DNA from 2 places in the Streptomyces sp. NPDC127068 genome. Region 1 is predicted to be linked to the other one. Evidence: riboswitches for the same ligand, from Rfam matches in the RefSeq annotation. Region 1 holds a riboswitch; the other holds the start of a gene.
What was found. Region 1 has a riboswitch for thiamine pyrophosphate ahead of ACFWIA_RS09375 (thiamine ABC transporter substrate binding subunit). Riboswitches for the same ligand answer to the same signal wherever they lie in the genome.
Positions count from the first base shown of each region.

Region 2: it holds a riboswitch for thiamine pyrophosphate, as region 1 does, so the genes downstream of both, thiO (glycine oxidase ThiO) here and ACFWIA_RS09375 (thiamine ABC transporter substrate binding subunit) in region 1, are expected to answer to the same signal.

Region 1 is NZ_JBHXEN010000011.1:68,915-72,447, forward strand. It holds gene rlmN (23S rRNA (adenine(2503)-C(2))-methyltransferase RlmN) at 1-1,018, shown strand, start outside; TPP riboswitch at 1,109-1,229, shown strand; gene ACFWIA_RS09375 (thiamine ABC transporter substrate binding subunit) at 1,315-2,403, shown strand; gene ACFWIA_RS09380 (ABC transporter permease) at 2,550-3,533, shown strand, end outside.
Region 2 is NZ_JBHXEN010000032.1:38,386-41,918, reverse strand. It holds gene ACFWIA_RS20895 (NAD(P)/FAD-dependent oxidoreductase) at 1-927, opposite strand, end outside; gene ACFWIA_RS20890 (hypothetical protein) at 1,196-1,591, opposite strand; TPP riboswitch at 1,640-1,753, shown strand; gene thiO (glycine oxidase ThiO) at 1,750-2,907, shown strand; gene thiS (sulfur carrier protein ThiS) at 2,904-3,137, shown strand; gene ACFWIA_RS20875 (thiazole synthase) at 3,139-3,533, shown strand, end outside.

The DNA of each region.
Region 1 (3,533 bases):
CAAGGAAGCCGTCGCCGCCATCGGCGAGAAACCGTTCCGCGCCAAGCAGCTCTCGCAGCACTACTTCGCGCGGTACGTCCACGACCCCGCACAGTGGACGGACATCCCGGCCGGCGCGCGCGACAGGTTGCAGGAGGCCCTCCTCCCGGACCTGATGTCCGTGGTGCGGCACATCAGCTGCGACGACGACACCACCCGCAAGACGCTGTGGCGCCTGTTCGACGGCACCCTCGTGGAGTCGGTGCTGATGCGGTACCCGGACCGGGTCACCATGTGCATCAGCTCCCAGGCCGGCTGCGGAATGAACTGCCCCTTCTGCGCCACCGGCCAGGCGGGGCTGGACCGCAATCTGTCGACGGCCGAGATCGTGCACCAGATCGTGGACGGCATGCGCGCGCTGCGGGACGGGGAGATCCCCGGCGGCCCGGCGCGCCTGTCGAACATCGTGTTCATGGGCATGGGCGAGCCGCTGGCCAACTACAACCGCGTCGTGGGGGCGATCCGTCGCCTCACCGACCCGGAGCCGGACGGCCTCGGCCTGTCCCAGCGCGGGATCACGGTGTCGACGGTCGGGCTCGTCCCCGCGATCCGCCGGTTCACCGACGAGGGCTTCAAGTGCCGGCTCGCGATCTCCCTGCACGCGCCCGACGACGAGCTGCGCGACACCCTCGTCCCGGTCAACACGCGCTGGAAGGTCCGGGAGGTCCTCGACGCCGGCTGGGAGTACACCGAGCGGTCCGGTCGGCGGCTGTCCATCGAGTACGCCCTGATCCGGGACATCAACGACCAGGCGTGGCGCGGTGACCTGCTCGGCCGACTGCTCAAGAACAAGCGGGTGCACGTCAACCTGATCCCGCTCAATCCGACGCCCGGCTCGAAGTGGACCGCGTCCCGTCCCGAGGACGAGAAGGCGTTCGTGGAGGCCATCGCCGCGCACGGGGTGGCGGTGACCGTCCGGGACACCCGGGGCCAGGAGATCGACGGGGCCTGTGGACAGCTGGCGGCATCCGAACGCTAGAGCGGTACTCTTGTCCCGAACGCCCGCATAGCACCCTGTGCGCAGCGAGCGGTTCGCGCCATTCGCAGCACGTTCACGACAGACAACTGCATTTTCCGACAGGGGAGCGCCACAGCGCTGAGAGTGCGGCAGCCGGGTCACACCGGCGGGCCGCAGACCCTCTGAACCTCGCCCGGGTCATTCCGGGTAGGAAGTTCGGTCACCACTCAAGCTGTTGCGCCCTGCCCGCGCTCCCGCCCCGGGGGCCGCGGGCGGGGCCGCGTCTCTTCCTGGTCCGCTCCAGGAGGAACAACCACGTGAGCACCACCAAGAAGGCCACCGCCGTCGCCCTCGCGGCCGGGCTGGGCCTCGTCACCCTCTCCGGCTGCGCCGAGAGCAGCGACGACGGGCACGGCAGCGCGTCCAAGACGGTCACCCTGGTCAGCCACAGCTCCTTCGCCGCCTCCGAAGAGGTGCTGGAGGAGTTCGAGAAGGAGTCCGGTTACACGCTCAAGGTCCTGGAGGACGGGGACGCGGGCGTCGCCGTCAACAAGGCCATCCTGACCAAGGGCAACCCGCAGGGCGACGTGTTCTTCGGCATCGACAACACCCTGCTCTCCCGCGGCCTCGACAACGACCTCTTCACGCCGTACGAGGCGGCGGGCGCGGACAGCGTCCGGCTCCCGAAGCGGCCGTTGCTCGACAAGCAGGACCGGGTCACCCTCGTCGACACCGGCGAGATATGCGTCAACTACGACAAGAAGTACTTCGCGGACAAGGGCGTGACCCCGCCGGAGACCTTCGACGACCTGGTGAAGCCGGCGTACAAGAACCTCCTCGTGGTGGAGAACCCGGCCACCTCCTCGCCCGGCCTCGGCTTCCTCATGGGCACCGTCGCCCAGCAGGGCGGCGCCGCGTGGCCCGACTACTGGAAGAAGCTGAAGGACAACGGCGTCAAGGTCGTGGACGGCTGGGACCAGGCGTACAACGAGGAGTTCTCCGGTTCCGCCGGCGGCAAGAAGGCCGGCGGCGACCGTCCGCTCGTCGTCTCGTACGCCTCCTCCCCGCCCGTCGAGGCGATCTACTCCGACCCCAAGCCCGCCGAGGCGCCGACCGGCGTCTCCACCGGCACCTGCTTCCAGCAGGCGGAGTACGCGGGGCTGCTCGCGGGTGCGAAGAACCCGGAGGGCGGCAAGGCCCTGCTGGACTTCATGAGCGAGCGCACCTTCCAGGCGGACCTGCCGCTGAACATGTTCGTGGACCCCGTGCACAAGGACGTCAAGGTCCCCGCGGACTTCGCCCGGTACGCGGTGGAGGTGCCCTCGCCGCTGACGATGGACCCGGAGCGGATCGCCGACCACCGTGACCAGTGGGTCAAGCAGTGGACCTCGCTCGTAGTGAAGTAGGCCGCGCGGCCGACGCCCCCCGCCCCGGTGACCCGCTCGGGTCGGGGGCGGCGGCCGGCACGGGCCCCGGGCGCACCGACGCCCCCGGGCCCGCGGCCCCGCGCACCCGGTCGGATCGCCGGGGCGCCCTGCTGCGCTGCGCGCTGATGGCGCTGCCGGTGGTGTTCTTCGCGGTGTTCTTCGCCTACCCGGTGACCGCGATCGTGGCGCGCGGGCTGCGGCCGGAGGGCGTCTGGCAGCTCGGGGCGATCGGGGAGGTGCTGGCCCGCCCGGAGATCCGCGAGGTGCTGTGGTTCACCACCTGGCAGGCCCTCGCCTCGACGGCGCTGACCCTGCTGATCGCGCTGCCCGGCGCCTACGTCTTCGCCCGGTTCGCCTTCCCCGGCAAGCAGGTGCTGCGGGCCGTGGTCACCGTGCCCTTCGTGCTGCCCACCGTCGTCGCCGGCTCGGCGTTCCTCGCCCTCCTCGGCCGCGGCGGTCTGCTGGACCGGGCGGCCGGCGTACGGCTCGACACCACCGTGTGGGCGATCCTGCTGGCGCACGTCTTCTTCAACTACGCGGTCGTGGTGCGCACCGTGGGCGGACTCTGGGCCCAACTCGACCCCCGGCAGGAGGAGGCCGCCCGGGTGCTCGGCGCCTCCCGGTTCGCCGCCTGGCGGACGGTGACCCTGCCCGCGCTGCGGCCCGCCGTCGCGGGAGCCACCCTGATGGTGTTCCTGTTCACCTTCACCTCCTTCGGCGTGGTGCAGATCCTCGGCGGCCCCGCGTTCTCCACCCTGGAAGTGGAGATCTACCGGCAGACCTCCCAGATCTTCGACCTCTCCAGCGCGGCCGTGCTCACCCTGGTGCAGTTCGTCGCCGTCGGTCTGATCCTCGCCGTCCACGCCTGGAGCGTGCGCCGCCGGGAGCACGGGCTACGGCTGGTCGACCCCTCGATCACCGCGCGCCGCCCGCGCGGTGCGGGGCAGTGGGCGCTGCTCGCCGGGGTGCTGGCCACCGTCGCCGGGCTGATCGTGCTGCCCCTCGGGGTGCTGGTGGCCCGCTCCTTCCAGGACGCCGACGGGGCCTTCACCCTCACCTACTACCGGGCGCTCACCTCCGCCGAGGGCGGCGCGTTCCTCGTGCCGCCC
Region 2 (3,533 bases), on a different contig from region 1:
CCCGAACTGCTCGGACCAGAAGTACGGCACCGGGTCGTACACGGCGGGCACCTCGCCGACGATGCCGGCGGCGACCGTGCGCGGGCCCTGGAGCGCGTTGTCCCAGTGGTGCACCAGCAGGCGTTCGCCGTACCGGGCGGAGGGGAAGGAGGCGCAGTCGCCGACCGCGTAGACGTCGGGCACCGAGGTCCGCAGGTGGTCGTCGGCAAGTACTTCCCGGTGCGCGCCGAGTGCGATCCCGGAGCCGGCGAGCCAGTCGGTGGCGGGGCGGGCGCCGATGCCCACCACCACCGCGCCGGCGGGCAGCACGCCGCCGTCGTCCAGGACCACTTCGCCCGGCTGGACGCGGACCACGCGCGCCCGGGTGCGCAGGGTGGCCCCGGCCTCCGCGTACCAGTCGGCCATGGGGGCGGCGACCTCGGCGGGCAGGGCGCCGGCGAGCGGCCGGTCGGCGGCCTCCACCACGGTCACCGCGCAGCCCGCCTCACGGGCGGCCGTCGCGAACTCGGCGCCGATCCAGCCGGCGCCGACCACCACGACGTCGTGCTGGTCGGCGAGCACCGGGCGCAGCCGCTCGGCGTCGTCCAGGGTGCGCAGCAGGTGCACTCCGGGGACGCCGTCCGCGCCCGGCAACCGGATCGGTTCGGCGCCGGTCGCGATGACCAGCGTGTCGTACGGGACGGGTCCGGCCTCGGTGTCGAGTGCGTGGTCGTCGGGGCGGACGCCGGTGACCTCCAGGCCGAGCCGCAGGTCGATGCCGAGCGCCCCGAAGTCCACGTCGAAGGCGGAGTCCTCGGCCTTGCCCAGGAGCACGGCCTTGGACAACGGCGGCCGGTCGTAGGGCTGGTGGGGTTCGGCTCCGATCAGGACGACCGGTCCGGCGAAGCCCTGTTCGCGCAGGGCGACCGCGGTCTGCACCCCGGCCATGCCCGCGCCCGCGATGACGACGCCCGGTGGCCGCTCCGCCGTACTGCCCGGTTCGGCCGTCGCGGCCGTCCTGCCCGCCGCGCCCGTCTCCGTGGCCCCGGTCGTCCCGGTCGTCCCAGTCGTTTCGGTCGCCCCGGGTGCCTCGTACGTTTCGGCTGTCTCGGCTGTCTCGTCTGGCATGTCGCCCTCGTCCGCCTCGTTGGGTCGTGGGGCCGTCGGCCGGCATCCGGCTGTCCCCGGTCGTCACCCTAGACACCCGGACGCCGGCTCAGTCGGCGGTCGGTCCCGGCTCGGGCGGTGTCTCCTCCACCACGCTCGTTCCCCGCCCCTCGTGGGACTCCCACTCCCAGGTCTCCCACAGCCGCACCCGCCCGTCCGGCAGGGCGACCACCCGGGACGCGCAGTGTCCGGATGCGGTCGTCCCGTCGCTGCGCAGTTGGACGTACCGGAAGTCCAGCCGGTCCCCGGTGCGGGTGCCGACGAGGTGGCCGCGGACCACCTCGCCGCCCGCGTAGTCGGCCCAGACCACGCCGTCGCGCTCGTGGTAGGCGAAGCGGGTGCGGGTGCCGACCTGGCCGGGCGCCTGGTCGGCCACGGGTACCAGGACCCGTCCGTCGAGCGAGGGCGCGGCCGGTGCGTCGGGGCGGTGCGGCTGGTCGGGCACGGGACACGACTCCCTTACTGGGGTGCGGGGCATCGGGTTAGGGTGGCCAACGTAACTCGCGGGAGCCCGGACGCACCGGGCTGAGAGGGAGGCTGACCGGCCTCCGACCGTACGAACCTGATCCGGGTCATGCCGGCGAAGGGAGGAGCGGAGCACCCATGTCTCGTTCAGCGGACGTCCTGGTGGTGGGCGGCGGGATCATCGGTCTGGTGACGGCCTGGCGGGCCGCCGGGCGCGGTCTGAGCACCGCGCTGGTGGACCCCGCGCCGGGCGGCGGCGCCGCGCAGGTGGCGGCCGGGATGCTCGCCGCGGTCACCGAACTGCACCCCGGCGAGGAGCAGCTCCTCGCCCTCAACACCGCCTCGGCCCGGGCCTATCCGGCGTTCGTCGCCGAACTGTCCGAAGTCACCGGGGCGGACCTCGGCTACCGGCGCTGCGGCACCCTCGCCGTCGCCCTCGACGCCGACGACCGGTCCCAGCTGCGGGAGTTGCACGCCGTGCAGACCGCGGCGGGACTGACGCCCCAGTGGCTCAACGGTCGGGAGTGCCGGCGGCTCGAACCGATGCTGGCGCCGGGCGTGCGCGGCGGGCTGCGGGTGGACGACGACCACCAGATCGACCCGCGGCGGCTGGCCGCGGCCCTGGTCACCGCCTGTGCGTCGGCCGGTGTGGTCTTCCACCGGCAGCGGGCCGAACACCTGGTCGTCCGCCGGGAGCGGGCCGCGGGCGCCCTGCTCGCCGACGGCACCGAGCTGGCGGCCGGGCAGGTCGTCCTCGCCGCGGGCAGCCGCAGCGGACGACTCGCGGGGGTCCCCGACGAGGTCGTGCCACCGGTACGGCCCGTCAAGGGGCAGATCCTGCGGCTGAGGGTGCCGCCCGGCTTCGGCCCGTTCCTGAGTCGGACCGTGCGGGCGGTGGTGCGCGGCGGGCAGGTGTACCTGGTGCCGCGCGAGGACGGTGAGCTGGTCCTCGGAGCCACCAGCGAGGAACTGGGCTGGGACACCACCGTCACCGCGGGCGGCGTGTACGAACTGCTGCGGGACGCCCACGAGCTGGTCCCCGGCATCACCGAACTGCCGCTCGTCGAGACCCGTGCGGGGCTACGGCCCGGCTCGCCCGACAACGCTCCCCTGCTCGGCCCCACCGCCTTGGACGGGCTGCTGCTGGCCACCGGCCACCACCGCAACGGCGTGCTGCTCACCCCCGTCACCGGGGACGTCCTGGCCCACGCCCTGGTGCACGGTGCACTGCCGGACGCCGCACGCCCCTTCACCCCCCTCCGGTTCGCCCGCCTCCCCCAGGAGCAGCCCGCATGAGCGCGTCACCCGCCCCCGGGTCCACGACCCTGAGCGTCACCCTCAACGGCGAGCACCGGGACGTCACCCCCGGGACGACCCTCGGCGACCTGGTCGCCTCGCTCACCACCGCGCCCGGCGGAGTGGCCGCCGCCCTCAACGAGACGGTCGTCCCGCGCACGGGCTGGCCGCGGGTCGTGCTCGCGGACGGCGACCGCGTCGAGGTCCTCACCGCGGTCCAGGGAGGCTGACGTGGCCGACGACCCCTTCGTCCTCGGCGGCCGGAGCTACGGCTCCCGGCTGATCATGGGCACCGGCGGCGCCCCCAGCCTCGACGTGCTGGAACGCTCGCTGGTGGCCTCCGGCACCGAGCTGACCACCGTCGCGATGCGACGGGTCGACCCGACGACCGCCGGCTCGGTGCTGTCCGTGCTGGACCGGCTCGGCATCCGGGTGCTGCCCAACACCGCGGGCTGCTTCACCGCCGGGGAGGCGGTGCTCACCGCGCGGCTGGCCCGGGAGGCGCTCGGCACCGACCTGGTCAAGCTGGAGGTCATCGCCGACGAGCGGACCCTGCTGCCCGATCCCGTCGAGTTGCTGGACGCCGCCGAGATCCTCGTCGACGACGGTTTCACCGTCCTGCCGTA